DNA from 2 places in the Hansschlegelia sp. genome. Region 2 is predicted to be linked to the other one. Evidence: predicted binding sites of a transcription regulator. Region 2 holds the regulator's gene; the other holds the start of a gene.
What was found. Region 2 encodes HrcA, which represses chaperone genes, less so after heat shock. Its sites were predicted from a motif close to GTTAGCACTCNCNNNNNGNGAGTGCTAAC; they were not measured.

Region 1: a site for HrcA is predicted at 14,115-14,143, ahead of groES (co-chaperone GroES). Genes of this name have one in related genera too.

The regions. Positions count from the first base shown of each region.
Region 1 covers NZ_DATLJK010000016.1:46,151-61,589, forward strand. Annotated here, with positions in the region: gene VM780_RS15375 (bifunctional acetate--CoA ligase family protein/GNAT family N-acetyltransferase) at 1-808, opposite strand, end outside; gene VM780_RS15380 (lactate utilization protein) at 889-1,791, opposite strand; gene VM780_RS15385 (LutB/LldF family L-lactate oxidation iron-sulfur protein) at 1,788-3,215, opposite strand; gene VM780_RS15390 ((Fe-S)-binding protein) at 3,220-4,002, opposite strand; gene VM780_RS15395 (FAD-linked oxidase C-terminal domain-containing protein) at 4,187-5,638, shown strand; gene VM780_RS15400 (FAD-binding protein) at 5,635-6,843, shown strand; gene VM780_RS15405 (DUF2585 domain-containing protein) at 6,833-7,432, shown strand; gene glcF (glycolate oxidase subunit GlcF) at 7,449-8,786, shown strand; gene VM780_RS15415 (DUF2076 domain-containing protein) at 8,894-9,586, shown strand; gene VM780_RS15420 (hypothetical protein) at 9,678-9,857, shown strand; gene VM780_RS15425 (response regulator) at 9,885-10,247, opposite strand; gene VM780_RS15430 (L,D-transpeptidase) at 10,416-11,321, opposite strand; gene VM780_RS15435 (DUF427 domain-containing protein) at 11,474-11,836, opposite strand; gene VM780_RS15440 (GNAT family N-acetyltransferase) at 11,936-12,415, shown strand; gene VM780_RS15445 (MarR family winged helix-turn-helix transcriptional regulator) at 12,419-12,856, opposite strand; gene VM780_RS15450 (hypothetical protein) at 12,978-14,081, shown strand; gene groES (co-chaperone GroES) at 14,217-14,504, shown strand; gene groL (chaperonin GroEL) at 14,593-15,439, shown strand, end outside.
Region 2 covers NZ_DATLJK010000013.1:207,113-222,551, forward strand. Annotated here, with positions in the region: gene mutS (DNA mismatch repair protein MutS) at 1-1,475, opposite strand, end outside; gene VM780_RS09290 (hypothetical protein) at 1,552-1,698, opposite strand; gene hemW (radical SAM family heme chaperone HemW) at 1,764-2,912, opposite strand; gene rdgB (RdgB/HAM1 family non-canonical purine NTP pyrophosphatase) at 2,909-3,568, opposite strand; gene rph (ribonuclease PH) at 3,580-4,293, opposite strand; gene hrcA (heat-inducible transcriptional repressor HrcA) at 4,440-5,522, shown strand; gene VM780_RS09315 (sorbosone dehydrogenase family protein) at 5,569-6,897, opposite strand; gene VM780_RS09320 (cation:proton antiporter) at 7,098-8,639, shown strand; gene VM780_RS09325 (amidase) at 8,652-10,169, opposite strand; gene VM780_RS09330 (LysR substrate-binding domain-containing protein) at 10,332-11,258, shown strand; gene VM780_RS09335 (DMT family transporter) at 11,271-12,182, opposite strand; gene VM780_RS09340 (DMT family transporter) at 12,383-13,357, shown strand; gene VM780_RS09345 (DUF971 domain-containing protein) at 13,454-13,831, shown strand; gene VM780_RS09350 (fumarate reductase/succinate dehydrogenase flavoprotein subunit) at 13,874-15,439, shown strand, end outside.

The DNA.
Region 1 (15,439 bases), on a different contig from region 2:
AGCGCCGGAATGCGGCGTCATGCACCGCGTCCGAGGTGGCGAAGCTCGCCGCATAGGATGACCACGCCCGCCCTTCGGGCTCGTGACGGCCGCCCTTGACCACCACCACAGGCTTGATGCGCGCCGCCGCCCGGGCGGCGGAGAGAAAGCGCGGCGCGTCGGTGACGGCGTTCAGGTAGAGTAGGATCGCATGAGTGCGGCGGTCGAGCGCGAAATGGTCGAGCAGGTCGCCGACGTCGACGTCGGCCATGTCGCCAAGCGACACCACGCCCGAGAAGCCGATGCCGCGGGCGTTCGCCCATTCGATCGTGGAGGCCATGACGGCCCCCGACTGAGAGAGCAGCGCAAGCTCGCCTGGCCGGGCCTCGGGCGCGATGCTGACGTTGAGGCGGACATACGGGCTCTGGACGCCGAGGCAGCCCGGCCCGACGAGCCTGAGACCGGTGAGCCGGGCTGCCTGCTCGGTCGCCGCACGGGCCGAGCCGGGGCCGGCGCCGAGCCCGCGGGTGACGATGACGGCGGCCCGTGCGCCGGCCGAGCCGGCGTCTTCGATGATCCTGGCGACGGCGTCGGGCGGCGCGGTGACGACCACGAGGTCGGGCGGCGCCGCAAGCTCCGCGAAAGTCCGCGTCGCAGCGACGTCGTCGATGACGGCGTGATCTGGATTGACCAGTCCGATTGAGCCGGCGAATCCGGCCTCGCGCAGGCCGGCGAGAATGACCCTCCCAGCGCTCCCCGGCCGTGGGCTTCCGCCGGCCAGGACGACCGAGCGGGGCGCGAACACGGCGTCAAGGTTCCGAACCGTCATCGCGCCGCCGTCAGCCCTCCTCGCCGGGGCGCAGAGGCTGGCCCGCGCCGTGCGCGCTCACAAGCCCCGGCGGGCCGCCGTCACGGTTGCGTCTGTGAAGGCGGATCGCTCGCCGGGAAGCTCTCGTCCAGAGACTCGTCGAGTTCTTCGTCCTCGTCCTCAGGGTCCGGCTTCTGTTCCGGATCCGCAGGCTTTTCTTCTCCGGGCTTCTTCGGGTCCGCAGCGAGCGTCGAGCCGACGCGCGGCTCGGCGGGCGTGGAGCCGGCCGGAGCGGCGGCGGAGTCCTCGACAGGCTCGGTCGCGGCGGCCTCGGGATCTATAAGCACGATGTGCAACCTCCGTGGTCCGTGGGCGCCCATCAGCAGGATTTGCTCGATGTCGGCGGATCGGGACGGGCCGGTGATCCAGTTCACGGTGCGCGGCATGGCGCCTGCCCCGAACCGGTCGCGAACCCTGTCCCACACATCCTCATAGGTGGCGGCCACATCGCTGACGTCGAGCACGACGATATGATTGTCCGGCAAGAAGTTCAGCGTCGTCGGATTGTCCTCGCCCGAGACGAGCACCAGCGTTCCGGTCTCCGCCACCGCTCCGAAAGCGGCGCTGACGCCCGCGGCGTCGTCGCCGAAGGAGCGGCCGGTCGCGATCTCGAGCGCAGTTCTCTCCCACGGCAGGTTCCCCAGGCGCGGGTCGGTCCCGCGACGCAGCCGTGGCGCGAGATTGTGCGCTCGCAGGAATTCCGCGATGGCCGCAGGGGCGTGCTCGGCCGCCGGCACGGTCGCGACGGTCGCCGCCGAGGCTTCCGCCATCTCGACGAACAGCGCGATCCGCTGGCGAGCCGACTTTTCGGTGGCGCGGGCCGGCAGAACGCCGGCGGGCCTCTGCGCCAGCCTCTCCTCGACGATCATGCGGCGCGGACGCTCGGCGCTAGTCGAGCCGAGCGAACGGCGGATATTGGCGAAGATCTGCTCGCGCGGCGTCATGCGCGCTCCTTCCGCGCCGCCCATTGGGCCTGGAAGGTGCCGCCCTCGGGCGCCGCGAAGTCGCGCGTCGCCGTCCAGCCGCCCGCGAACGGCAACGTACGGAACCGGCCTTTGCCGCGGCCGAGCAGGGCGAGCGCGCCCATTCCGGCTCTCGTCGCCAGCCGGTAGAGCCGCGGCCGTCGAGCGAAGAAGCCCCAGAGCTTGAGCCCGGAGCGGACGGTAGCGGGGGAGAGATGGCGCTCGAACTCCCGTTCGCGCCAGTGCCGCATCAGCTTGGGAAGCGGGATGCGCACCGGGCAGACGCTTTCGCAGCGGCCGCAGAAGGTCGAGGCGTTGGGCAGTTGGCCGGCCTTGTCGACGCCGATCAGCGAGGGCGACAGCACCGAGCCCATCGGTCCCGGATAGACCCAACCGTAAGCGTGGCCTCCGACCGCATGATAGACCGGGCAGTGGTTCATGCAGGCCGCGCAGCGGATGCAGCGGAGCATCTCGCGGAACTCGCCGCCGAGCATGGCGGAGCGGCCGTTGTCGAGCAGGACGACGTGATACTCCTCCGGTCCGTCGACGTCGCCCGGCCGACGCGGGCCGGTCGAGAAGGTCGTGTAGACGGAGATCTCCTGGCCGGTCGCAGAGCGCGCCAGCACGCGCAGCATCTGGCTGGCGTCCTCGAGCGTGGGGACAAGCTTCTCGATCGAGGCGAGCACGATGTGGACCCGGGGGAGGGTCTGGCTGAGATCGCCATTACCCTCATTGGTCACGATGATCGACGTGCCGGTTTCGGCCACCAGGAAGTTTGCCCCGGTGATGCCGACATCGGCCGCAAGAAATTTCTGCCGCAGCACGCCGCGCGCCTCGGCGAGCAGCGACTCCGGCGCGTGCAGATCGCGTTCGGGGGGCAGGTCGCGGTGGACGCGGCGGAAGTCGCTCTCGATCTGGTCGCGGTTGAGGTGGATGACCGGCGCCACGATGTGGCTCGGCCGTTCGCCGCGCAGCTGGATGATGTACTCGCCAAGGTCGGTCTCGATCGGCTTCACGCCCGCCGCCTCTAGGTGGGCGTTGAGCTCGATCTCCTCGGAGATCATCGACTTGCCCTTGGCGACCGTCCTCGCGCCCACGCGGCGGCAGATGTCGACGACGATCTTCGACGCATCCTCGGCCGTGGGCGCGAAATGCACCTGTCCGCCGGCGGCCGTGACCCGCGCCTCATAGGCCTCGAGATAGAGGTCGAGATGCGCCAGCGTGTGGTTCTTGATGTCGCGCGCGCTGTCGCGCAGCGCCTCGAACTCCGGCAGCTTGTCGGCCGCCTTCCGGCGCTTCGCGATGAAGCCGCTCTCGACATTGCCGAGCGCGCGCTGCAGCGCCGGGTCGTGCAGCGCCTGGTGGGCGTTCTCCTTGAACGCCGGCGAGGTGAAATGCGCCGTCATCCTGTCACTCCCCCCGCGTCGGCTCGCCGATGGCGGGCTCCTCGCCCATCCCGGCCAGCACTTCGGCGACGTGGCGGGCTCGGACCGGGCGCCCCTGTCGCTGCAGCTTCCCGGCCATGTTCATCAGGCAGCCGAGGTCGCCCGCAAGCAGCGTCCCGGCGCCGGCCGCCACCACGTTGTCGGTCTTCTTGGCGACGATCGCGTCGGAAATCTCGCCATACTTCACCGCGAAGGTGCCGCCGAAGCCGCAGCAGACGTCCGGATCCTTCATCTCCGCGATCGTCAGCCCCTGTACGCTTTCCAGCAGCCTGCGCGGCTGCGCCTTGACGCCGAGCTCGCGCAGGCCCGCGCAACTGTCGTGATAGGTGACAACGCCGTCGAAGCGGGCGGGCACCGACGTCATCCCGCGAACGTCGACGAGAAATGTGACGAGCTCGAACACCTTGGCCGCGAAGGCGTCGGCGCGGCGGGAGAGGTCCGGCTCTCCCGCGAACAGCTCAGGCACGTGTTTCTTCAACTGGCCGGCGCAGGAGCCGGAGGGCGCGACCACATAGTCGACGCCCTGGAAGGCGTCGATCGCCTGGAGTGCAAGGTCGCGCGCCGTGGCGCGGTCGCCATTGTTGAACGCGGGCTGGCCGCAGCAGGTCTGCGGCGGCACCACGACCTCGCAGCCGGCCTGCTCGATGAGCTTGGCGGCCGCAAATCCGATGGAGGGCCGGATCAGGTCGACCAGGCAGGTCGCGAAGAGGCCGACGCGGGGACGGGACGGCGCGGAGGCGGCGGACAAGGCAAGCTCCGAAAGGCGGCGGACAAGTCGGCCGTGATGGCCCGTTTGAACATGTAGGGCAAGGCGATCGGCGCAAGGCCGCCGCCCATCCCGCAGGCTACCCGCGACGGGCACCATGACCTAAGACTGATTCCAAACCTCGCGCGGCGTAAGCGCCGCAAAAGAGGGATCAGAGGAGGAGACGATGACCGGGATCGCCATGCCGGCCGCCGACCCGCGCATCCTGGCCCGCCGCGACGAGATCGTCGCCGGGCTGCGCGCGCTCGTGCCGGGCGAGGGCGTGATCGTTTCGGAGGACGAGCGTCGCGCCTTCGAGACGGACGCGCTGACCGCATACCGGCGCATGCCGCTCGCGGTGGTGCTGCCGTCCACGACCGAACAGGTCGCGGCCGTGCTCGCCTTCTGTGATCGCGAGGGCGTGCCGGTCGTGCCGCGCGGCGCCGGGACCTCGCTCGCTGGCGGAGCGCTGCCGCAGGAGGATGCGGTGGTGATCGGCGTCTCCAAGATGGCGCGGGTGCTGGACGTGGACCTCGCCAGTCGCACCATGCGGGTGCAGACCGGCATCACCAATCTCGGGGTCTCGGCCGCCATCGCTCATGAGGGCTTCTTCTACGCGCCCGATCCGTCTTCGCAGCTCGCCTGCACCATCGCGGGCAACATCGCGATGAACTCGGGCGGCGCGCACTGCCTGAAATACGGCGTCACGACGAACAATCTGATGGGCGTCACCTTCGTCACCATGCGGGGCGAGATCGTGGAGATCGGCGGCGACGCCATGGACGCGCCAGGGCTCGACCTGCTCGGCGTGATCTGCGGCTCGGAAGGCCAGTTCGGCATGGTCACCGAGGCCACGCTGCGCATCCTGCCGATGGCTGAAGGCGCGCGGCCGATCCTGTTCGGCTTCGAGACCAGCGAGGCGGCCGGCGCCGCGGTCGCGGCGGTGCTCGGCGCAGGCATCGTGCCGGTCGCGATCGAGTTCATGGACAAGATCGCGATCGACATCTGCGAGGACTTCGCCCATGCCGGATATCCTAGAGACGCAGGCGCGCTGCTGATCGTCGAAGTCGAAGGCTCCAAGGTCGAGCTCGACGAGCAACTCGCCCGCATCGAAGCGATCGCCAGGCAGCACGGCGCCACCTCGTCTCGGCAGGCCAGCACCGCGGCCGAAGCGGCGGCGATCTGGAAGGGCCGGAAGTCGGCCTTCGGCGCGATGGGGCGGATCTCGGATTACATCTGCATGGACGGCACCATTCCCACCGGCCGGCTGCCGGAGGTCCTTCACCGCATCACCGAGATCTGCGACGCGCAGGGCCTCAAGGTCGCGAACATCTTCCACGCCGGCGACGGCAATTTGCACCCGCTGGTGCTCTACGACATGAACGATCCTGTCTCTCTGGCGAAGGCCGAGGAGGCTGGCGAGGAGATCCTTCGGGCCTGCGTGGAGGTCGGCGGCTGCCTCACGGGCGAACACGGCGTCGGCATCGAGAAGCGCGAACTCATGACGGTCCAGTTCACCCATGTGGAGCTCGCGCAGATGATGCGCGTGAAGCAGGCCTTCGACCCGAACTGGCTGATGAACCCGGCCAAGGTGTTCCCGCTCGAGATGCGTTTCCCGTCGCACAAGGCCGCCGCGTGACGTTCCAGGTCAGCCAGGAAGCGACGTCCGACGTCGTGTCTCCGCTTGATGAGGCGGGCGTCGGGGCCATCGTGCTCGATGCGATCGAGCGCAAGGCGCCGCTCGCGATCCGGGGCGCAGGCACCCGCGCAGGCCTCGGCCGGCCGGTGCAGGCGGCGCGGGCGCTTTCGACGGAGCGTCTGACGGGCGTCACCCTGCTGGAGCCTTCGGAACTCGTCGTCTCCGCACGGGCCGGCACGCCGGTCGCCGAGGTCGAGGCGGCGCTCGCCGAAAAAGGGCAGCGGCTGGCGTTCGAGCCGTTCGATCATCGCCCGCTTTACGGCACGTCCGGCGAACCCACCATCGGGGGGCTGGTCGCCGCCAACGCCTCCGGCCCCCGGCGGGTGATCGCCGGGGCGGCGCGCGACGCGCTCATCGGCGTGCGGATGGTTACCGGCCGGGGCGAGATCATTCGCTCAGGGGGGCGCGTGATGAAGAACGTCACGGGCTACGACCTCGTGAAGCTCGCCGCGGGCTCGCACGGCACGATTGGCGTGCTGACAGAGGCGACCTTCAAGACGCTGCCGATGCCGGAGAGCGAGACCACCCTCGTGCTGGAGGGGCTGGACGACGCGGCGGGCGTCGCCGCGCTCTGCGCCGCCATGGTCACGCCGTTCGAGGTGACCGGCGCGGCCTACCTGCCGGCGCGAGGGGATACGCCCTCCTGCACCTGCCTCCGGCTGGAGAATTTCGAGAGCCAGCTGCGCTACCGCACCGCCGCGCTTGAGAAGGCGCTGGGTCATCGGGGTCCGACGAACCGGCTCGACGTTCCGACCTCGCGCGCGCTGTGGCGCGAAATCGCCGCGGCCGCGCCTCTGCTGGGGCCCGAGCGCCGGATGATCTGGCGGATTTCGGCGGCGCCGACCCGCGCCGCGGAACTGGTCGCGAAGCTTCGTCCGGTCATCGCGTCTCACTTCTACGACTGGAGCGGCGGCCTCGTCTGGATCGCCGTCGAGCCTGCGGAAGATGCGTGCGCGGGCGTTGTGCGTCCGGCCGTGCAGGCGGCGCGCGGGCACGCGACGCTCATCCGTGCGCCGTTGGCGACCCGCGCGGCCGTCGAGGTGTTCGAACCTCAGGCGCCGGCGCTCGCGCGGCTGACCCGCGCCGTCACCGCGGCGTTCGATCCGGAAGGCGTGCTCAATCCCGGCCGCATGCATGCGCTCTGACGTCGGCGCGGCGGTCTCGCCCGGCGCCGAGCGCGCCTGTCTGGTGTTCTCCGTCCTGTGCGTCGCGGTTCTCGCCTGCGGCCTCGCCGCGATGGGGCGTCCGCTGATCTGCCCCTGCGGGACGATCGAGCTCTGGCACGCCAACGCCAACGACGCCGGGACCTCCCAGCACATCGCCGATTGGTATTCCCTGTCGCACGTCATCCACGGCTTCCTGTTCTATGCGGCCGGCTGGCTGCTGTTCGGGCGCGGGCGGCGACCGCCGCTCGGCAGGGCGCTGCTTCTAGCCGTCGCGGTCGAATGTGCGTGGGAGTTGATCGAGAACAGCCCGGCGGTGATCGAGCGCTATCGGACCACGACGGTCTCGGACGCTTATGCGGGCGACAGCGTGCTGAACTCGCTCGCTGACGCCGGATTCATGATCGCCGGCTTCTTCTTCGCGCGCCTGGCGCCGGTGTGGGCCACGATCGTGGCGGCCGTCGCCATGGAGTTCGCCGCGCTCTACGTCATCCGGGACAATCTCACGCTCAACGTGCTGATGTTCCTCTATCCGTCGGACGCCATCACGGCGTGGCAGTCCGCCCGGTAAGCCTCAGAGCCTTTTCATGCAAACCGCTTTCGCCCCAGAACGCCTCGCGGCCGATCCGCAGCTCGCCTCGTCGGAAAAGATCCTGCGCACCTGCGTGCATTGCGGGTTCTGCACGGCGACGTGTCCGACCTATCTGCTGCTGGGCGACGAACTCGACAGTCCGCGGGGCCGCATCTACCTGATCAAGGAGATGCTGGAGGAGAACAAGCCGGCGACGCCCGAGATCGTGAAGCACGTCGACCGCTGCCTCTCGTGCCTGTCCTGCATGACGACCTGTCCGTCCGACGTGCATTACATGCACCTCGTCGACCACGCCCGGGCTTACATCGAGGCGACCTATAAGCGCCCGCTCGCAGACCGCCTGACGCGCCGGCTGCTCGCCTTCGTGCTGCCTTATCCGGGCCGCTTCCGCCTCGCGCTGTTCGGCGCCTGGCTCGCGCGGCCGCTCGAGGGCGTCTTCAGCCGGACGCCCGGCCTGTCGCGGCTCGGCGCAATGCTGCGGCTTGCGCCCGCGAAGCCCCCCGCGGCGCCTGCGAGCCGAGGCCCTGCGACCTTCGCGGTCGCGGGTCCGAGACGCGCGCGGGTCGCCATTCTCCAGGGCTGCGCGCAGCCGGTGCTGGAGCCGTCGATCAACGAGGCCGCGATCCGTTTCCTGACGCGCCACGGCGTGGAGGTCGTGCAGGCGAAGGGGGAGGGCTGCTGCGGCGCCCTCGTCCACCATATGGGCCGCGAGGACCAGGCGCTCGCCCAGGCCCGGCGCAACGTCGACGCCTGGACGCGCGAGATCGAGGCTGGGGGCCTCGACGCCATCGTCATCACCACCTCCGGCTGCGGCACGACGATCAAGGACTACGGCTTCATGCTGCGTGAGGATCCGGCCTACGCCGAGAAGGCCGCGCGCGTGTCGGCGCTCGCCAAGGACATCACGGAGTTCGCCGCGCCCTTCGAGCTGCGTCTTGCGCGCGAGACGGGGCAGGCGGTGACCTATCACTCGGCCTGTTCAATGCAGCACGGTCAGTCGATCCGGGAGGAGCCGAAGGCGCTGCTTCGCGCCGCCGGCTTCAAGGTGAAGGAGCCGGCCGAGGGCCATATCTGTTGCGGCTCCGCCGGCACCTACAACATCATGCAGCCGGAGATCGCAACCAAGCTGCGTGACCGGAAGGTCGCCAACATCGAGCGCACGGCGCCGGAGATCGTCGCCACCGGCAACATAGGCTGCCTGACTCAGATCCGGACCGGGACCGGGATTCCCTGCGTGCACACGGTCGAACTGCTCGACTGGGCGACAGGCGGGCCGCTGCCGGAGCCGCTTCAGGGCCGCTTGGGCGGAATCTCTGCCGGCGAAGCCGCGTAGAGAAATCTTGGCCCCGCGCCACGAAAAGGCCGTGGCGCGCTCCGGATCCAGCCATATCTCCAGTCGAGATTCGCCCTGTTGCGAAGCGCGGAGCTGGAGCCCGGGCAATGAACGCTCACGAACGCAGTCTCATCAGCGGCCTGTTCGACCGCATCCGCAGCGCCGAAGCGGCTTACCGCGACCCGGAGGCCGAAGACTTCATCGCAGAACAGATCCGGCGCCAGCCGCACGCGCCCTATGCGATGGCGCAGACGCTGATCGTGCAGGACCAGTCACTCGAGGCCGCCAGGGCGCGGGTCGAGGAACTGGAGCGTCGGTTGCGTGATGTGGAGGGCGCCGAACGGCCGCAGGCCTCGCCGTGGGGCCCGCGCGCTGGCGAAGCGATGGGCGCGCCGTCATCCTTCGGGTCGAGCGATTACGGCCGGCGGAGCTACGAGCCGGCGCAGCCTTACGGCGCGCAGGGCGCTCAGGGCTATGAAGCGCCCGCCGCTCGCGGCGGAGGGTTCCTGTCGGGCGCGCTGCAGACCGCCGCCGGGGTGGCCGGCGGCGCCTTGCTGTTCGAGGGCGTGCGGTCGCTGTTCGGAGGCGGCGAGGCGCGCGCCAGCGAGCCTTCTCGGCTTGCCGACGCCTCGCCTGGCGATCAGGACACGCCGACTGCGTCGGACGCTGCCAGCCAGGAAGGCGGCTGGTTCTCAGGGCTATTGGACGGCGTGGGAGATCCACAGCGCGGCGGGGCGACCGAAGAGCCGCGACCGGAGGACGCCGACGATCCGATCAGCGACGACGACGACTGGATCTGAATCGGCGAACCGAACCCGGCGCTCGTCGTTGACCTCGGAAGCAGGGGCGAAGTTCCCGCCGAAAGGCGGCCCGAACCAGTGGAGTGCGCCCATGGCCGCTCGGCAAGATCGTGATCTCGAAGAGCTCAGGCGCGAGGGTCGTTCCGACGCCGACCTGCTCGAGCGTTCGCTTGAGGAACATCTGGAGCCTGAAGACGCAGGCTCCGAGGATTCCGGGGTGAGTTCCTTCCTCGACCGGTTCCTGCGCCCGGCGCCTTCACGCGCCGGGTGACAGGACAGACCTTCTTTCAGGCCGAGCTCAGGGGTGCCGGCGAGCGCCGGCGTTCGCCGCCACGAGGCGCTCGATGGTGCGCTGGTCGTAGGGCTTTGAGATGAAGGCCGCGTCGCGCAGCTCGTCCGGAGCATCCTCGGCGTCCGAGCCCGAGACGAAGGCGAACGGCAGGCTGCGATCCTTCAGCGATCGCGCGAACTCGTAGGACTTGCCGTCCACGACGTCGACGTCGAGCAGCGCGAAATCAAAACCGCCCGAGAGCGCCCGGTTCGCCTGAGCGATCGAGCGGCAGGACGTCACGTCCGCGTCGGTCCAGCAGCAGACGATGGTGGCGAGATCCAGGGCGAGGATCGCGTCGTCTTCGAGGATCAGGACACGAAAAGGCGCCATCACAGATACTCCGACACAACTCGACCCCGGCGCCTTAACGTCCGGCCGAGCGCCAAGTTTCATGATCGGAGCGAGGCTGAGAAAAATAAAAAGTGTAATTGAATTTAGGGGTTAGTTAACCCGGAGGAGTCCGGCGCAGGCGCGTCGGACCAAGCCTGCCGGAGGTCGTCAGATCACCTTGACGGTCGTGCCGACGCCGACCCGCTCATAAAGGTCCATGACGTCCTCGTTCGTCATCCGGATGCAGCCGGACGAGACCGCATGCCCGATCGTCCAAGGCTCGTTGGAGCCATGGATACGGTAGAGCGTCTTGCCGAGGTAAAGCGCGCGGGCTCCAAGAGGGTTGTCCGGCCCGCCGGCCATCATCACCGGAAGCTCAGGACGGCGCTGGCGCATCTCCGCGGGCGGACGCCAGTCCGGCCATTCCTTCTTGTCCGAAATCGTTTCGGTGCCCTTCCAGCCGAAGCCTTCCTTGCCGACGCCGACGCCGTAGCGGATGGCCGAGCCGTCATTCTGGATCAGGTACAGATAGCGCGCCTTGGTGTCGATCACGATCGAACCGGCTGGCTCCGAGCCCCGATACGGCACGACCGCACGGGCGAATTTCGGGTCCATCGCCCGGCGGATCGGCTGGTCAGCGCCGGCGGCGGAGGGTGGGCCCGCGAGCCGCGTTCCGCGTCTGACCTCAGGCTCGCGGTCATAGGGATCGTAGCGGGGATCTTCATAGTACCGGTACGTCCGGGCGTCGCGGCCGTAAGGATCAGGCCCGTCATAGACGTCGTACTCGCGCTGGCGCGTTGTCGGAATCCGACGAGGCCGCCCCTCGTAACGGTAGATCCTGTCCTCAGGATCGTCGAACATGTCCTCGACATAGCCGCGCCGGTAAGCGCGCCGCTCCACGCGGCGAATGACGTGGCCGTCCTCGTAATAGCGTTCGACGACCCTCGGCTCTCCCCTCGGCACGTAGTCCGGGGCCGGAATGACCATAGGATCGGCTGACGCGGGCGCGGCGCAGAAGGCGCCGACGCCAAGCGCAATGGCGCCGCAGACGGCGGCGACGGACGCACGGACCAGGATCACCGTGGAACTCCTAGAGAACGACGAACGGGCGGCGGCGAAGCATTTTGGTTCGCCGTCATTTACGCGGGATGAACGATTGCGTTCCTCTCCGCCAGTAAAGTGGCGAAGGTGAGCCGTGTGGAACAAAGGCGCGCGAGCGGTCGAGCTCAGTCGGACTCGACCTCGATGGAGACTCGCTCCGGGTAGAAGGCGAGCCGGCCCCTGATCGCGTCGACCGCAGGGTAGGGGTTCTCGTAGGTCCACACCGCGTCGGGCGCATGCGATATGCCGATCCGCAGGCCAAAATAGCTCGCCTCGCCCTTGTACGGACATGTGGTGCGTTTCGAGCTGGGCTCGAAATACGTCATCTCCGCCTGTTCGCGCGGCATATAGAGCACCGGAAGATAATTCGCCTCGCGCAGTTCGAGCGCATCGCGGGTGACGAGGATTACGGCTCCGCCGAAGCGCACCACGACCCGCCCCGTGACCGGGCTGATCGTGATCGGGTGGGCTGGTCCGGGTTCGCGCATCTCGGACTCCACGAGGGCGTCGCGTCGCCTTGCGGCGTCCGCGCCCCATAACGGAAACGCAGCGGGCGGCGCAACGCGCTTCGGGAGCTTGTACGGGAAATGTCGGAATTCGTGATCCGCGAGGCGACGGACGAAGATGGGCCGGCGCTCGCGCGGCTGATGGACGAAACCGTCAGGGGAGGGCCGTCCGAAGAGGTTTCCGAGCGCCCGGGACTCGATCGTCCTGCGAGTTCGTTCGCCGAACGCGGCGGCCGGCTTTGGCTGGTGTTCTGCGACGGCGAGGTTGTGGGCTCGCTCGGCCTGACGGCTCATGGCCGCCCGAAGGAGTTCGAACTCTCGATGATCTGTCTGACGCCGGAAACCCGCGGACAAGGATTGGCGGCGGCGCTGCTCGCCGGCGCCAACGCCTTCGCGGCCGCCTCGGGCGGCGAACGGCTGTCGCTTTGGATCGATGTGGCGCTTGAGGACGTCCAGCGGTTCTGCGAGCGGCAGGGCTTCATCCGCGAACCGGGCGCCCGGGCCCGACACGATGGAACGGGCGCGCTCGAATGCCGCTTCTCCCGCGCCGTGATCGCGTGAGGGTCAACTCACCGCCTTGCGGAGCTCGCCCAGCCTGCGCCGCGTGACCTGCCAGGAGCCGAAGCCGAGCCGCCCCTCCATCTCGTTCTGCGCGAGCCGCCAAAGCGGCAGCGCGGCGTCGAGCGCGGCGCGGCCTTGCTCGGTAAGCGTCGGCTTGCGTCGCCCGTTGAGGCCCTTCAGGGGCGCCACCAGGCCTTCCTTGCGCAGCAACTGAAGATTGCGGACCAGCGTCGTGCGCTCGATGTCGATCAAATCGGCGAGGTCCGTGATCGAGCTCGCCTCGCCGGCCTCGATGGCGGCGAGCAGGACGAACTGAGTTCCCTTGAGCCCAGAGGGCCGCAGCGCCTCGTCATAGAACCGCGTCACCGCGCGCGCCGCCATCCGCGTGTGCGAGCAGGCGCACATGGTGTGGATATCCACGATCTCGTCGCGAGTCGGCATTGCAGCCACGATCGGCGCTAAACTCAGGGGAATCAAGCGGAGATGCGTAGGGGCGGTTCTGTCGTCCGGCGTCCGCCTCGTGTTATCCGGTCCGCCCGACCGATCTGGAAAGGACGCCTGATTGCAAGACGACTGCTTGGTTCGCGATCGATCTAGGCCTGACGCCGCCGGCGCTTCGGCGGTCCCGCCGCTCGGTTACGGCGCCGCAGCCGATCCGAACTCGACGGCGGATCGCGGAACCGGCGAGCAGCTTCCGTCGATCCCGGACGTCGCCTTGGAGTTCCGGCCGGGCGCGGACCCCCGTGACCTGATCGTCGTCTTCTCCCCGAGCCGTCGGTTCATCCTTTACCGCCACGCATTTCCGAGCGACGCGCTGTACGTCTCGGATCGCAAGGGCTTCTACTATCTTCCGGTCGCGCGGAAGCTCGCGCGCGCGTTGGTCGAGCTGATCGATCGGCGCGGCTATGAGCGCGTGCTGTTCCTCGGGACCAGCAAGGGCGGCTTCGGCGCGCTGCTCCTGACGCGGCTCTGTGCGCGGATGCGGCCGCGCCGCGTTTTCCGCGCGCTCGCCTTCAGCCCGCAGGTGCGGCTTCATCCGCTCAACGTCGATCTTTATTTCCCGAGCTACCGGCGGCTGCGCCGGGTCGCCAGAGCCAAGTTCGCAATGGCGGCGGCGCTGCGCCTGCACGGCGACGTCACCCGGGTCGCCGACGCGTCGAACGTTTACGCCACCGTGGTCTTCGCGACCGAGAACGCGACCGATCTCGCCGAGGCGGACCGGCTTGGCGGGCGCAATCTCCGCAAGATCCGGGTCGCAGGATCGAGCCACGGCTCGATCCTGTATTTCGTGCTGCAAGATCATTCCGAGAGTTACGTGCGCAGCCGCATCGCGCGCATCTATGCGCGGGCGAGGCGTCGCGGGCAGGATCAGGACCAGGACCTTTTCGCCTCAAGGCCAAAAGACCCGGAGCGGTTTCTGCGGGAGATCATGCTGGCCTCGAGCTACCTGCCGTCGCTCGAAGGTCTGCTTGAGCAGGCTTTCGCCGCGGCCCCGAGCAAGCTGTCGCCCGGCGAGCGTCTCGCGGCTTCGCTCCGCCGCCTGAAGCAGATCGCAGGCGGCGCATGGCGCGGTTTCGGGCGCCAGCCCACGACTGATCGCCGAGCGGCGGCCGAACCACCGCCAACCAGGAAAAAATCGGCGGCGGGCCGGATCGCGAAATCTTGACAGGCCACGGCCGCGTTCGTATCTCCACCGCGCGTTAGCACTCGACTCCGAAGAGTGCTAACAGCACGGCGGCCTGCCCGCCGGCGAGATTTTGGAACGCGAAGCAAGCGCGCGCGCTCAAGAGGATTTAGCCCCATGAACTTCCGTCCGCTGCACGACCGCGTGGTCGTCCGCCGTCTGACCGCCGAGGAGAAGAGCAAGGGCGGGATCATCATCCCCGACACCGCCAAGGAGAAGCCGCAGGAAGGCGAAGTCGTCGCCGTGGGTCCCGGGGCCCGTGACGACAGCGGCAAGGTCGTGGCGCTCGACGTCAAGGCCGGCGACAAGATCCTGTTCGGCAAGTGGTCCGGCACCGAAGTCAAGATCGATGGCGAAGAGCTGCTGATCATGAAGGAGTCGGACATCATGGGCGTGATCGCCTGAAGATCCGAGACGATTTGATCCGGCGGGGCCCGAACGGAAGTTCGCGGCGAGCCGGTTTTCTAAAACCAGCTCATAGGAGCAACTGACCATGGCTGCGAAAGACGTACGTTTTTCCGCCGACGCGCGCGAGAAGATGCTGCGCGGCGTCGACATCCTCGCCAATGCGGTGAAGGTCACGCTCGGCCCGAAGGGTCGTAACGTCGTGATCGAGAAGTCCTTCGGCGCGCCGCGCATCACCAAGGACGGCGTCACCGTCGCCAAGGAGATCGAGCTCGAGGACAAGTTCGAGAACATGGGCGCCCAGATGGTGCGCGAAGTGGCCTCGAAGACCAACGACCTCGCCGGCGACGGCACCACGACCGCGACGGTTCTCGCCCAGGCGATCGTCAAGGAAGGCGCCAAGTACGTCACCGCCGGCATGAACCCGATGGACATCAAGCGCGGCGTCGATCTCGCCGTCGCCAAGGTCATCGAGCACCTCAAGGCGTCCTCCAAGAAGATCGCGTCTTCCGAGGAAGTCGCGCAGGTCGGCACCATCTCGGCCAATGGCGAGAAGGAATTTGGCGAGATGATCGCCAACGCCATGCAGAAGGTCGGCAATGAGGGCGTCATCACGGTCGAGGAGGCCAAGAGCCTCGAGACCGAGCTCGAAGTCGTCGAAGGCATGCAGTTCGACCGCGGCTACCTCTCGCCGTACTTCATCACCAACGCCGAGAAGATGATCGCGGACCTCGAGGACCCCTACATCCTCATCCACGAGAAGAAGCTCTCCGGCCTGCAGGCGATCCTCCCCGTTCTCGAGGCGGTCGTGCAGTCGGGCAAGCCGCTCGTCATCATCGCCGAGGACATCGAGGGCGAGGCGCTCGCCACGCTCGTCGTCAACAAGCTCCGTGGCGGCCTCAAGGTCGCGGCCGTCAAGGCTCCGGGCTTTGGCG
Region 2 (15,439 bases):
AGCACGTTGTTGTGCTTGATGCGCAGCGTGCGGATTTCGGTGGCGTCGGCATAGGCCGCCTGCAGGCCCGCGATGACCTTGCGGCTCTCGTCGCGCAGGGAGCGCGTGCCGTCGAGCTCGGCGTCGCAGCCATGCCGCACGAAGCCGCCGTCGCGCTTGTTGAGCGGCAACTCGTCGGCGAGCGTCGCGGCGAGCTCCTCGGCGAGCGCGTGGTCGGCGGCGGCGAGCGCGGCGGCGATCGCCGTGAGCTCGTCGGGCGCGTCGGCGAGCGCGCCGAGGCGCTCGGCCAACGCCTCGGCTGCCTTGAGCGCGTCGCGGATCGCGGCTAGGTCGCGCGGACCGCCGCGGCCGAAGGCGACGCGCTGCGCCGCCCGCGCAAGGTCCGGCGCGCGTGACAGCGAAGCCCGGACGGCGCGGCGAAGCTCCGGCGCCTCGATCAGCGCCTGAACCGCGTCATGACGCGCCGCGATCGCGGCGGGATCGAGCAGCGGGCCGGCGATGCGCTGGGCGAGCAGGCGCGAGCCGCCGGCGGTGACGCAGCGGTCGACGGCGTCGAGCAGGCTGCCCTCGCGTTCGCCCGAGAGCCGGCGCGTCAGCTCCAGATTGGCCCGGGTGGCGGCGTCGATCTCCATCACCGAGCCGCGGCCCTCGCGGACCGGACGCGCCAGCGGCGGCCGGCTTGCGAGCTGCGTGCGCTCCAAATAGCCGACGATCATCGCCGCGGCCGAAAGCTCCGGGCGGGTGAGACCGAAGGCGTCGGCGGCCGCAACCGCGAAGTGGCGCGCGAGGCGGGCGTCCGCCCGCGCGGGATCGGACAGGTCGCGGCCGACCGGCGTCACCGCCGCGCGGGTCTCGCCGAGCGCCGGCGCAAGTTCGTCGACGAGCGCTTCCGGAACCAGGATTTCGGAGGGATCGCGCCGCGAGAGCGCCGCGCCGAGATCAGCCGGCGAGGCCTCCCCGGCCGAGAACGCGCCGGTCGAGACGTCCACCTGCGCGACGCCGAAAGCGATGCCGCCGGCTTCCGAACGGCCGCGCGCGACCGCGACCAGCAGGTTCGCGGCGCGCGGCTCGAGCAGCGCGTCCTCGGTCAGCGTGCCGGGGGTGACGAGTCGCACCACATCGCGCCGCACGACGGATTTCGCGCCGCGCTTGCGGGCTTCCTTGGGATCTTCGGTCTGCTCGCAGACCGCGACCCGGAAGCCCGCCGCGATCAGGCGCTGGAGATAGTCGTCGGCGCGCTCGACTGGCACGCCGCACATCGGGATGTCCTCGCCGAGGTGCTTGCCGCGCTTGGTCAGCGCGATGCCGAGCGCGCGGCTCGCGACCTCCGCGTCCTCGAAGAACATCTCGTAGAAGTCGCCCATCCGGTAGAACAGCAGGCAGTCCGGATTGGCCGACTTGATCTCGATATACTGCTCCATCATCGGCGTCGCGCGCGCCGGAGGAGCGGAGGCCGTGCTCGCAAGTTCCTCCATCAGCTTAAGCGAAAGCTCGTCATGGGCCGCAGACCCTCGGCCGAGGCAGCCGGCCGCCGCGCCTGAACAGGTTCCATCACGTCGCTTGAGCGCGCCACGCGCCGTAACGCCGCTCGGTCAGGGGAATCGCGTATCGGGCTGAGACGTGAAGCCGCGCGAGCGCCTCTGCCGGCAGCGCCAGCCGCGCCGAACCGCAATCGCGCGCGAGTTTGATCGCGATCATCGTTGGCTCCCCCCGCAGCCTTACTGACGTAAGTCAGAACAGGATGCTCCCGCAACGTCGCCCCGTCAGCTGGCGAGGTCGGCCACCACGGCGTCGAGCACCGGAAAACCCTCCGGCGTCACCCGCAGCCGGTCGGCGCCGACGCGCTCGACCATGCCGTCCATGACGAGGTCGTCGATGCGGCGCTGGTCGAGCCGGCGGCCGGAGATGCGGTGGAAGCGCGCTAGGTCGATGCCCTCGGCGAGCCGCAGCCCCATCACCAGGAACTCGTCGGCCTGAGCTTCGAGGCTCAGCGCCTCGTCGACCACGAGGCCCGCCCCCTCCGCTTCGACGGCGGCGGCCCAGAGCTCCGGGTTGCGCTCGGTGGCGAGTTCGCGGCGCGCGCCGTCGACGATCAGCCGGCCATGCGCGCCGGGCCCGACGCCGGCATATTCGCCGTAGCGCCAGTAGACGAGGTTGTGGCGGCTCTCGCAGCCGGGCTTCGCATGGTTGGAGATTTCGTAGGCGGGCATTCCGGCATGGCCGCAGACCTCCTGCGTCACGTCCCACAGCGCGCGCCCGGTCGCCTCGTCGGGCGTCTTGAGCTTGCCGGCCTGATGGAGCGCGAAGAACGGCGTGCCTTCCTCGATGGTCAGCTGGTAGAGCGACAGGTGTTCGGTGCCGTAGCCGATCGCGCGCGTCAGCTCCTCCCGCCACGCTTCGGGCGACTGGCCGGGACGGGCGTAGATTAGATCGAAGGAGACGCGCGGAAAGATCGCGCGCGCCAGCTCCATGGCGGCGAGCGCCTCCTCCACGGTGTGAAGCCTGCCGAGGGCGGCGAGGTCGGCGGCCTCGAGCGCCTGTACGCCAAGCGAGACGCGGTTGACGCCGGCAGCCCGATAGCCGCGGAAACGGTCCGCCTCGACGCTGGTCGGGTTCGCCTCGAGCGTGATCTCGGCCTCGTCCTCGATCTCCCACCCGTCTGCGATCGCCTCCAGGATGCCGGCGACCGTCTCGGGCTTCATCAGCGAGGGCGTGCCGCCGCCGAAGAACACGCTCGCGACTTTGCGGCCCGGCGCCAGCGCGGCCATGTGCGCGATCTCACGCCGGAAGGCGGCGAGGAACCGGCCCTGGTCGATTTCGGCGCGGCGGACATGGCTGTTGAAGTCACAATAGGGGCACTTGGCCGCGCAGAACGGCCAATGTACATAGACCCCGAAGCCGGGCTCGCTCACCGCGGCGGGCCTTCCGGGAACAGCGCCGCCATCAGCTCGCCGAAGGCGCGGGCGCGGTGCGACAGACCGCTGCCGCGGCCGGAATGGTCCCAGGTCACGCTGTGCTTCTCGTCGGCGGTCATCTCGCCGAAGGTGCGCTCGTGGCCGTCCGGCCGGAAGATCGGGTCGTAGCCGAAGCCAAGATTTCCGCGCGGCGGCCAGACGATCTCGCCGGAAACCGAGCCCTCGACCGCGATCGCTTCCCCGGACGGCCAGGCGAGGCAGAGCGCCGCCACGAAGGCGCCCCGGCGATCCTCCGCCGCGGTCGCGCCGCGATCCTGCAGATCCTCCTCGACGCGCTGCATGGCGGCCGCGAAGTCCTTATCCGGTCCGGCCCAGCGCGCGGAGAAGATGCCCGGAGCGCCCCAGAGCGCCTGCACCGCAAGCCCGGAATCATCCGCGAGCGCCGGCAGATCGGAGGCGGCGGCCGCAGCCTCCGCCTTGATGTGGGCGTTCTCCGCATAGGTCGTGCCGGTCTCGTCCGGCTCCGGCAGGCCGAGCTCGCCGGCCGACACCAGCTCCAGCCCGAACGGCTCCAGCAGCTCGCGGAACTCGCGCAGCTTGCCGGCATTGTGGGTCGCGATCACGAGCCGGGGGCCGAGGGGAGGGAGGCTCACGGGCGTTCCTCTCAGGCGACGGCGAGCTTCTGCAGCTCGACGAGGTTCGAGCAGGCGGTCTTGGCGAGGCCGAGCAGCGACATGAGCTCCGCTTCCGAGAATGGCGCGCCTTCGGCCGTGCCCTGCACCTCGACGATCCCGCCGGAGCCGGTGAGCACGAAATTCGCGTCGGTTTCGGCGCTGGAATCCTCGGCATAGTCAAGGTCGACCACCGGGGTTCCCTTGAACAGGCCGCACGAGACGGCCGCCACGTGGTCCTTCAGCGCCGGACCTTTCAGCATGTCGCGCGCCTTCATCCAGGCCAGGCAGTCGTGCAGCGCGACCCAGGCGCCGGTGATCGAGGCGGTGCGGGTGCCGCCATCGGCCTGCAGCACGTCGCAATCGACCGTGATCTGCCGCTCGCCAAGCATCTTGAGGTCCACTACGGCGCGCAGGGAGCGGCCGATCAGCCGCTGGATTTCCTGGGTGCGGCCCGAAGGCTTGCCGGAATTCACCTCGCGGCGCGTGCGCTCATGGGTGGCGCGCGGCAGCATCGCGTACTCCGCCGTCACCCAGCCGCGGCCCTGGCCGCGCAGCCAGCCGGGGGCCTTGTCCTCGAGGCTCGCGGCGCACAGCACATGGGTCTCGCCGAACTTCACCAGGCACGAGCCTTCCGCATAGCGCGCGACGCCGCGCTCGAGGGATACGGCGCGCATGACCTCGGGGGCGCGTTTCGACGGACGGATCGACATCAAGGGCTCGCAGGCTTTCGGGAACGGCGTTCCTTCTGCCCTCGCGGCGCGTCCGCCGCAAGCGCGGCGGCGCTTGATCGCGGGGCGCGCTTGCGAAATCCTGCCTGTTCACGCGTGCGGCGAAGGCCTACCTCACAGGCATGTCAATTGAACGCCCGATCACCGAAACGACCGCCGGCCTCGCCCAGCTCGATCGCCGGTCTCGCGAGATTTTCCGCCGCATCGTCGACAGCTATCTGACGACCGGTGAGCCGCTCGGCTCCCGCAACGTATCGCGGCTGCTGTCGGTCTCGCTGTCGCCGGCGTCCGTCCGCAACGTCATGGCGGACCTCGAGGCGCTCGGCCTGATCTACGCGCCGCACACGAGCGCCGGCAGGCTGCCGACCGAGCTCGGCCTGCGCTTCTTTATCGACGCAATGATGGAGGTCGGCGAGCTTTCGCCGGACGACAAGAGCGCAATCGAGCGTCAGGTCGCTGGCTCAAACCGCTCGCGCTCGGTCGAGGAGGTGCTGACCGATGTCTCCAGCATGCTGTCCGGGGTCTCGCGCGGAGCGGGCGTCGTGCTCGCCGGCAAGCAGGACCCGGCGATCAAGCACATCGAGTTCGTGCCGCTCGATCCGGAACGGGCGCTGGTCGTGCTGGTCGGTGAGGACGGCTCGGTCGAGAACCGCATTCTGCCCTTGCCCCGCGGCCTGCCGGCTTCCGCGCTGGTCGAGGCGACCAATTTCCTGAACGGCCATATGCGCGGCCGCACCCTCGGAGAGGCGCGCGAGGCCGTCGAGAGCGCATTGTCGACGGCGCAGACGGAGCTCGACGCGCTCTCGACGCGGATCGTCGAAGCCGGGCTGGCGAGCTGGGCCGGCGCCTCGGAAGGCGAGCCGCGCCAGCTGATCGTGCGCGGCCAGGCCAATCTGCTGGAGGACCTCCGTGCCCTCGAGGATCTCGAGCGGATCCGCCTGCTGCTCGACGATCTGGAAACCAAGAAGGGCGTCATCGACCTTCTGGGCCGCGCCGAAACCGGCGACGGCGTGCGCATCTTCATCGGCTCGGAGAACAAGCTGTTCTCGCTCTCGGGCTCCTCGATGGTGGCTGCCCCGTTCCGGGACGGCGACCGCAAGATCGTCGGCGTGCTGGGAGTCATCGGCCCGACCCGGCTGAACTACGCCCGGATCGTGCCGATGATCGACTACACCGCCAAGGTGCTCGGCAGCCTTCTGAGGTGAGGCGTCGGAAGCGTCGCCGGGCCGGCCCGGCGACGCCGGCGCGCGCTTAGCTGCCTGCCTGCGCGGGCGTGACGCGCCAGACCTTGTTGCCGACATCGTCGGCGACCAGCAGGGCGCCGGACTTGTCGATCGCGACGCCGACCGGTCGGCCCTGCGCCTCGTCCTTGCCGTTGAGGAAGCCGGTCAGCACGTCCTCGGGCGCCCCGCTCGGCATGCCGTCCTTGAACGGCACGAAGATCACCTTGTAGCCGCTCTGCGGGGTGCGGTTCCACGAGCCGTGCTGGCCGACGAAGGCGCCGTTGCGGTACTTCTCGGGGAACAGGCCGCCGGTGTTGAAGGTCAGCCCAAGCGAGGCGGTGTGGGGTCCGAGCGCGTAGTCGGGCACGATCGCCTTCTCGACCAGATCCGGCCGCTGCGGCTTCACGCGGTCGTCCACATGCTGGCCATAGTAGCTGTAAGGCCAGCCGTAGAAGCCGCCGTCCTTCACCGAGGTCATGTAGTCCGGCACGAGGTCGGAGCCGAGTTCGTCGCGCTCGTTGACGACCACCCAGAGCGCGCCGCTGTCCGGCTGCCAGGACGGACCGTTCGGGTTGCGCAGCCCGGAGGCGAACAGGCGCACGTTCTTGCTGGCGATGTCGACCTCGAGGATCGCCGCGCGGTTCTTCTCGGCGTCCATGCCGTTCTCGGCGACGTTCGAGTTCGAGCCGACGGTGGCGTAGAGCTTGGAGCCGTCGGGGCTCGCCACCAGATCCTTAGTCCAGTGGTGGTTGATCGGCCCGCCCGGCAGGTCGACGAGCTTTTCGACCGGCGCTTTGATCTCGGTGTCGCCCTCCCGGTAGGGGACGCTGACGATCGCGTCGGTGTCGGCGACGTAGAGGCGGTCGCCCGCGAGCGCCATGCCGAAGGGCGAGTTTAGGCCGGTCAGAAACGTCTTGCGGACCTCGGCCTTGCCGTCGCCGTCCGCGTCGCGCAGCAGCGTGATGCGGTTCGCGCTTTTCACCTTGGCGCCGGCGCGGTCCATGAAGAAGCTCTGGAACCACGCCTTGACGCCCTTGCCGTCCTCAGGCTTCGGCGGCTCGGCCGTCTCCGCGACCAGCACGTCGCCGTTCGGCAGCGCGTAGACCTTGCGCGGATGATCGAAGCCTCCGGCGAACTCGGTCACCTGGAAGCCGGCGCCGGCCTTCGGCGTCGCGCCATCCGCCCAGCCGACCGCCTTGGAGACGTTGACGTGCGGAATCCAGCTCTTCTGCGGCGCCGGAAGCGTCGGGTTGGGGCCGTAACCCTGGGCGATCGGAACCTTCGCTTCGTCATTGCAGCCCGCGAGCGCGAAGCCCGCGGCGGCGATGATCAGCGCCTTTGAAACCATCGATGTCATAGAGAGCAGCCCAAAAACGTGAGGATGGGAAAAGCGCGCGCGACGGCTGGCCGGCCGCGCGTCCCCAAAACGGTGATCAACCGCCGTTGAGGACGCGAGGTTCCGCGCAAGTTAGACGCTTCCTGGGCCGGAGCAGTCTCCGGATGCTCCGGATACCCGTAGCCGACGCAACACTCTCTAAGGCCTGAGAGAGCCGCTCAATGTCGCTGTTCGAGAGCCTTCTCACATTGATGTTAGCGGCGATCGTGCTGCTGCAGCTCTCGCGTCGGCTCGCGGTTCCCTATCCGACGCTGCTCGCGATGGCCGGCGTAGCCGTCGCGGCGCTGCCCTGGGCGCCCTCGATCCGCATCGAGCCGCATCTTGCGCTGGCGCTGTTCATCGCTCCGGCGCTGCTCGACGCCGCCTTCGACTTCGCCCCGCGCGAGCTGCGCCGCCACTGGGCGCCGCTGATCGCGCTCGCGGCCGTGGCGGTGCTGCTCACGGCCGCCGCCGTCGCCGCCCTTTCGGTGTGGTGGGGACTGCCGCTGGTCGCAGGCGTCGCGCTCGGCGCAATCGTCGCGCCGCCGGACGCGGCCGCGGCCTCGACGATCATCCGGCAGGTCGCGCTGCCGCGCGCCACCGCCTCGGTGCTGCAGGGCGAGAGCCTGCTGAACGACGCCGCCGCGCTGCTCATCTTCAGCGCCGCGGTGACGATCGCCACGACAGGCGAGCCCTTCGCTGCGCTCGCGCCGGGTCTCGTGCTCGCGCCGATCGGCGGGGTGATCGGCGGCGCGCTGACCGGGGTCGCCTATCTCCAGCTCCTGCCGTTCCTCGCCGGCACGCTTGGCGGCACGCTGTTTGAATTCGTCAGCACCTTCGGCGTGTGGATCATCGCCGAGCGGCTCGGTCTGTCGCCGATCCTCGCGGTCGTGGCCTTCGGGATGGTGCTCGCCCGCGGCGCCCCGGAGCGACATTCGCCGCGCGACCGGGTGCGCTCCTATTCGGTCTGGGAGGCGGTGGTCTTCCTGCTCAACGTGCTGGCCTTTTTGCTGATGGGCATCCAGGGGCGGGAGATCGTCAACCGGCTGCCCTCCGCCGAGCTCTGGGACGCCGCGCTGTTCGCGCTCGCGGTGCTGGGCGTGGTGATCGCCGTCCGCTTCGCCTGGGTGATGGCCTACGGCCGCATCGCCAGTCTGATCGTCCGCTGGCGCGGCCGCGGAACGGCGCCGACTGTGGCGCAGGGGATCGCGGTGTCGTGGTGCGGGATGCGCGGCCTGATCACGCTCGCGACCGCGCTCGCCCTGCCGCCGGGCTTCCCGCACCGTGACCTGATCGCGCTCGCGGCCTTCGCGACCGTGCTCGGAACGCTCGTCGGCCAGGGGCTGACGCTGGCTCCGCTGATCCGGCTGCTGCGCTTCGAGCGCGACGGAACCTTCGACAAGGAACTCGTCGCGGCCCGGGTGGAACTGATCGAGGCGGCCGAGGCCGTCCTGGACAAGAGCGACAGCCGGGCCGCGCGCTGGCTGCGGGAAGAGCTCAGCGCCGCCGCCCGCGCCGCGACCGAGGCCGGTCGCCACCCGAGCGCCGAGGGCGAAGCCGACGAGTTGCGGAGAGCGGCGCTCGCCGCCAAGCGCAAGCGCCTCTCGGAGCTCCGCCGCCGCGGCGAGATCGGCGACGACGTGTTCCACGCGCTCGAGGAGGAGCTCGACTGGGCCGAGCTCGCCGCCTCTCCGCCGGACCGGTTCGAGACCCTCGAGGTCTGAGCCGGGGGAGCTTTACGCGTCCGCCAGATAGGCGTGGCCGGCGCGCAGCACCGTCTGGTCGTCGAACGACCGCCCGGTGAACATCAGCCCGACCGGAAGCCCCGAGACGTCGTGGCACGGCACCGAGATCGACGGGTGTCCGGTCAGGTCGAAGGCGGCGGTGTTGCAGACCATGTTGAGGGCCTGCGCGATATGCTGGGCCCGGTCCACTTCCGGCAGCGGCGGGATTTCGTGCGCGGTCTGCGGCGTCGTCGGCATGACCACCAGGTCGAAGCTCTCGAACACCTTGTCGTAGGCCGCCGTCAGCTGACGCGCGAGGTTCTGCGCGCGGCCGTAGAACACGCCGTGATACTGCGCGCTCATATATTCCGAGAGCACCACGCCGAGCTTGGCGGTCGGCGAGAAATCGCCGCCATTGGTCTTGATGCCGCGGTTCATCGCCGACATCAGCCGCGTGTTGTACCAGCCCTTCATGCCGTAGGCGTTGAGCCCCTGGTAGAAGGTCGCGATGCCGCCTTCGATCGCGATGCTGTTCCAGATCGCCGGGACGCGCGCATGCTCGGGGACTGAGATCTCCTCGACCGAGGCGGCGAGTTTCCGGAGGTGCTTGACCGCCTCGCGCACCGCCTTGTCGACTGCCTTCATCGACCAGGGCGTGCCGAAGCCTTCCTTCACGACGCCGATCCGCAGGCCCTTGATCGAGCCGGTCAGGGCGGCCGCATAGTCGACCTTGTTGATCGTGGTGGGCTGGCGCATGTCGCGCGCCGTGTCGTCGACGCCGGCGATCACCGAGAGCAGCAGCGCCGCGTCCTCGACCGTCTTCGCCATCGGGCCGACATGGTCGATGGTCGGGTCGAAGCCGGCGATGCCGGTGTAGGGCACGAGACCGTGCGTCGGCTTGTGGCCGACGATGCCGGACCAGGAGGAGGGGATGCGGATCGAGCCGCCCTGGTCGCCGCCGAGCGCGATGTCGACCTGGCCGCTCGCGACCGAGGTGGCGGAGCCGCAGGACGAGCCGCCCGCGACATGCTTCTGGTTCACCGGGTTGAGGCCGGCCCCATAAGCGCTGGTGTGGCCGCCGCCCGAGAACGCGAAATCGTCGGTGTTGAGCATTGCGGTGATGTGGCCGCCGGCCTCCAGGATGCGCTTCACCACAGTGGCGTCGGCGTCGGGGATGAAGTCGTAGAGCAGGCGCGAGCCGCAGCTCGTCGGAATGCCGGCGACGCAGATCGTGTCCTTGATGCCGATCGACTTGCCCGAGAGCGGACCCGTGGCGTCGACAGCGCGCACGTCGCAGGTCCGCACGACGCCGTTCAGCGGGTCCTCCGCCGGGCTCGGCCGGGCGCCCGGAATGCGGATGGCGGGGACGACCGGCCGGACCGGGTCCGGCGTCTGGTCGAGCTCGTCGTAAAGCTCGAGATTGGCGGCGACCATCTTCTCCATGACGTCGAGCTCGGCGTCGGTGAGCCGAATGTGCGAGCGCGCGCTGATGGCGCGAATGTCGTCCCGGGACGGCCGCCGCAGGGTCATGTGATGTCCTTCTCGAACCGAATGCTTCGTCGTTTGCGGAGAGGCGCGGCGGGCGCGTCGCTGCGCCGGGCCTGCGCCGCGATGCTCGTCGAGCTTTCGCAGTGCAACAAATGAATTGTTCCGTTAGCATTCATGGCGTCCCGCCATGAATGAGCGTCGGCGATGTTCGACCCGGACCTGCTGCGCGCTTTCGTGACGGTCGCCGACTGCGGCGGCTTCAGCCGCGCGGCCGAGCGGTTGAACTCCACCCAGTCGACCGTCAGCCACCAGATCAAGCGGCTGGAGCGGCAGGCGGGAAGAACCTTCCTCAACCGCACCACGCGCGCGCTGTCGCTCACCGAGGACGGCGAAATCCTGATCGGTTACGCGCGGCGCTTCCTGCAGCTGATCGAGGACGCGACCGAGCATCTCGGCTCGCCGAAGCTCGGCGGGGTCCTGCGCTTCGGCGCTTCGGACGATTTCGCCGCGCAGTGCCTGCCGGAGATCCTCAGCCGCTTTCGCCGCATCCATCCGGACGTGCATCTCACCGCCGAGATCGGCGTCAGCCGCGCGCTGGTGGAGCGGCTCGGCGCGGGTGATCTGGACCTCGCGCTGGTCAGACGGCCTGCCGGCGAGACCGGCGGCGAAGTGGTGTTCCGGGACCGGATCGTCTGGGCCGCAGCCCCTGACCTTCGGCTCGAGCCCGGCGCGCCGGTTCCGCTCGCGCTGTTCCCGCAGCCCTGTGTCTACCGGGCGGCGGCGCTTGGCGCTCTCGAGAGAGCCGGCCGCGCCTGGGAGGTCGTCTACGCCTGCCCCAGCCTCGCCGGCGTGCAGGCCGCCGTGCGCGCGGGACTGGGGGTCACACCGCTGGCGGGGCGATTTCTGGGGTCCGGCCTCGTGCGCGCAGACGGCGTCGGGCTGCCCGACCTGCCCGACGTCGAATTTGCGCTCTACAGCGTCGCCAGCAAGCGGGTCGCCCCGGCGGCCCGGGTTTTCGGCGAGCTGGTCCGCTCATGGCTCGCGCAGCATCCGACCGGCGACGGATTCGGAGCTCCGGAGCTTCTGATGTGGCGCAACCCCGCCGCCCGAGCCCGCGCCGGCCTCCGCTGATCGCGGGCCCGCTCAGCCGGCGTGACGGGCAGGGGATGCAAAGCGCTGGCGGAGCGGCTCGACCAGCGTCGCCGACAGGATCAATGCGCAGCCGAAGAATTCCCGCGGCCCGAACGGGTCGTCCGCCAGGATCGCGGACGACGCGAAGGCGATTCCCACCTCGCACATCAGCAGCAGCATCAGCCGGGTCGGGGTGAGCCGCGCCGCCCCCCACAGGGTGAGCAGGTTCATCGGCAGGAACAGCAGCGTGCCGAGCGCAGCCGCCGGCAGGAAGGTCGCGGTCAGGCTGTTCGCCGCGGCGAGCGCCCGCTCGAGCCCGTCCGGGTTGTACAACGCGCCCGCAAGCCATGCGGAGAGGGCGGAGCCCACCGCCCAGGCCCAGGTGAATGCGACCGCGCCCGGCGCCGGGTGGCGGTGGATCAGGAACGACGACAGCGCGAACAGCGCGCCGGCCCCGAAGGCGAACAGGTCTCCGAGATTGACGCTGCCGCCTTCGCCGCCGCCCGGCCCGAGGATCACGACCAGTCCGGCGAAGCCGAGCGCGAGCTCGAAGCCGCGGGTGAGCCCGATCGGCCTTCGCAGCGCGAGGAACTCGATGAGCGTGGTCCAGGCCGGCGCGAGATAGAACAGCAGCGTGGCGCGCGCGACCGTGGTGAGCGTCACGCCGAGATAGTAGCAGGTCATCGCGACGCCACCGGTCAGGCCGATCCAGCCGATCGCGCGCCAGTGCCCAGAGAGCCGCGCCCGCGCGCGCCAGATCAGCGGCGCCAGCACAAGCGCCAGCGCGCCGAACATCACCGCCACCGCCCAGTCCGGATCGAGCCCGCGCTCCTGAAGGGCGCGCATCGGGTACCAGGCTGTGCCCCAGAACAGGGTCGACAGCGCCACCGCGAGCGTGGGCGAGATCAAACGTCCGGCCCGCATGTCTTCCGATTCCCCGCCCGTGATTGAGAGGCGCGCTCTTGGCACGCCGCAGCCCCGAAGTCGACGGGCGGGGAAGCTCTCCGGGCGATCTCCGGGTTGGCCGGAAACGCTTGGCCGGCAACTAATTGCTGTCCTTCGCAGCCGCAGCACGATTGCTTTCGCGCCGCTCCGGCGGCTCCCGCGCCGGTCGGGAGACACGCTTGCACCACGCGGCTTCGCGCAGACCGTTTCCCTGGCTCGGCCTGCCGACCGACCGGGCTCTGATCCGCATGGGCGTTGGGGCGGCCTGCCTGCTCGTCGCCTCGGCGAGCTGGGGCTTCAACTGGCCGGCCATCAAGGTGATCTCGCTCGAGATTCCGCCGATGTTCGCCCGCGGCGTCGCCGCGATGGCGGCGGCGGCCCTGCTGTTCGGGCTCGCGGCCCTGCGGCGCGAACGGCTCCTGCCCGGCGCAGGCCAATGGCGTTCGCTGGCCTGGCGGTCCTTCACCAACGTGTTCGCCTGGATGGGGTTTTCGGCGCTGTCGGTCCAGTGGCTGCGGCCGCCTGAGGGCGCGCTGCTGGTCTACACCATGCCGCTCTGGGCCATGCTGCTGTCCTGGGCGCTCGAGGGCGTCCGCCCGACGGCGCGCGCGCTCGCCGCGCTCGTGATGGCGGCGGCGGGCGTGGCGGTGATCCTCGGCGGCTCCGGCATGGCGTTCAGCGCGGCGCGGCTGCCGGGCGTGGGCTTCGCGCTCGCGGCGGCGGTGCTGTTCGGGCTCGGCTCGGTCACGGCGCGCCGGCCGCTCGCGTTGCCGGCGCTGAGCGCCACGGCCTGGCAGCTCGCTCTCGGCGGGCTCGCGCTCGCCGCGGTATCGCTCGCTTTCGAGAGCCAGCCGGCGGCGCCGTTGTCGGCGCAAGGGCTGTGCGCCTGGGCCTATATGGCGCTCGGGCCGATGGCGGCCGGCTATCTGGCCTGGTTCGCGGCCGTGCGCGCACTGCCCGCCTCGGTCGCCGCGACGGGCATGCTCATGGCCCCGCTGTGGGCTGCGGTCGGCTCCTTCCTGGCGTTCGGCGACCGCTTCAGCGGCATCGAGGCGATCGGCTTCGCCGCGACCCTCTGCGGCGTCGCGCTGGCGCTCTCGCCGGGCCTGCGCCGGCCGGCCGCGCCGGTGCGGGCGGAGCCCGTCTCCGCCTGACGGGCGGCGCCCGCAATGCACGCGGAGCGGCAACTAATTGCTGTCGGGCGCCGGGCTTTGCGGGTCTTCTTTTCGAACGACGCGGAAGGGCCTGACATGCAGCATCCCCTGGAAAACATCGCCGCGCAGCAGCCGCCGTTCGACCCCGCGGACGCGCCGGTCGAAGCGGTGCTCGGCCGCGGCGGCCGGGAGCTGCGCATGAGCTTCGCTGACGGCTCGACGGCCGCGGCGCCGGCCGAGACGCTGCGGCTGCGCTGCCGCTGCGCCTGGTGCACCCGCGCCCGCGTCGACGCCCGTTTTCCCGCCGCCTTCGCGGACGCCGCCATCGTCGCGGTTGAGCCGATGGGCGGTTACGCGGTCCACCTGGTGTTCGCCGACGGCCACGACCGCGGGATTTTCCCCTGGAGCTATCTCCGCAGCCTCGCCCGCGAGGCGTCTGCGGCCGCGCACGCCGAGCCGGCGCAGGCCGCCTGACCCCGCATCCCAAGCGATCCAACAGACGGAATGACCTCGAACATGAGCGGAAGCGACATCAAGACCGAGATCATCGAGGCCGACATCCTCGTCATCGGCGGCGGCACCGGCGGCCCGATGGCGGCCATCAAGGCGAAGGAGGCCAATCCGGGCCTGCGCGTCGTCTTGATGGAGAAGGCCAACGTCAAGCGCTCCGGCGCGATCTCGATGGGCATGGACGGGCTGAACAACGCCATCGTGCCCGGCTACGCGACGCCCGAGCAGTATGTGAAGGAGATCACCGTCGCGAATGACGGCATCGTCCACCAGAAGGCCGTGATGGCCTACGCGCAGGGCTCCTTCCCGATGATCCAGTACCTCGACAAGCTCGGGGTAAAGTTCGAGAAGGACGGCTCCGGCGAATACAACATGCGCAAGGTCCACCACATGGGGACCTACGTTCTGCCGATGCCGGAAGGTCACAACGTCAAGAAGGTGCTGTACCGGCAGCTGCGCCGCCTGCAGGTCTCGGTCACCAACCGCTACATGGCGACCCGGCTGCTGAAGGCCGAGGACGGCCGGATCGCCGGCGCGGTCGGCGTCAACACCCGCACCTCCGAGTTCCTGGTGGTGAGGGCGAAGGCCGTGGTGCTCGCCTGCGGCGCCGCCGGCCGTCTCGGCCTGCCGGCCTCCGGCTACCTGTTCGGCACCTATGAGAACGCGGCCAATTGCGGCGACGGCTACGCGATGGCGTATCACGCCGGCGCCGAGCTCGCGAACCTCGAATGCTACCAGATCAACCCGCTGATCAAGGACTATAACGGCCCGTCCTGCGCCTATGTCACGGGCCCGTTCGGCGGCTATACGGCGAACAACAAGGGCGACCGCTTCATCGAGTGCGACTATTGGTCGGGCCAGATGATGCTGGAGTTCTGGCGCGAGCTGCAGAGCGGGAACGGCCCGGTCTACCTCAAGATGGACCACCTCGCCGAGGAGACCATCTCGGAGATCGAGACCATCCTGCACACCAACGAGCGGCCCTCGCGCGGCCGCTTCCACGAGGGCCGCGGCAACGACTACCGCAAGCGTCCCGTGGAGATGCACATCTCGGAGATCGGCTTCTGCTCCGGCCACTCCGCCTCGGGGGTGTGGGTCGACGAGAACGCCCGCACCACGATCCCCGGTCTCTACGCCGTCGGCGACATGGCGAGCGTGCCGCACAACTACATGCTGGGCGCCTTCGTGAACGGCGGCATCGCCGGCGCGGACGCCGCCTCCTACTGCGAGAGCGCGGATCTGCCGGCCTATGACGCCGGCTATCTCGCCGCCGAGCAGGAGCGCGTGCTGGCCCCGACCCGCCGCGATGACGGGCTGACGCCGCACGAGATGGAGTTCAAGACCCGCCGCCTCGTGAACGACTATCTCGAGCCGCCGAAGGTCACCGCCAAAATGGAGATCGGCCAGCGCCGCTTCGCCGAGATCCGCGAAGACCTGCAGCACCTCTGCGCCACCGATCCGCACGAGCTGCACCGCGCGCTCGAAATGCAGTCGATCCTCGACTGCGCCGACATGGCGGCCGCGGCCTCGCTCTACAGGACCGAGAGCCGCTGGGGCTTCTATCATCTTCGG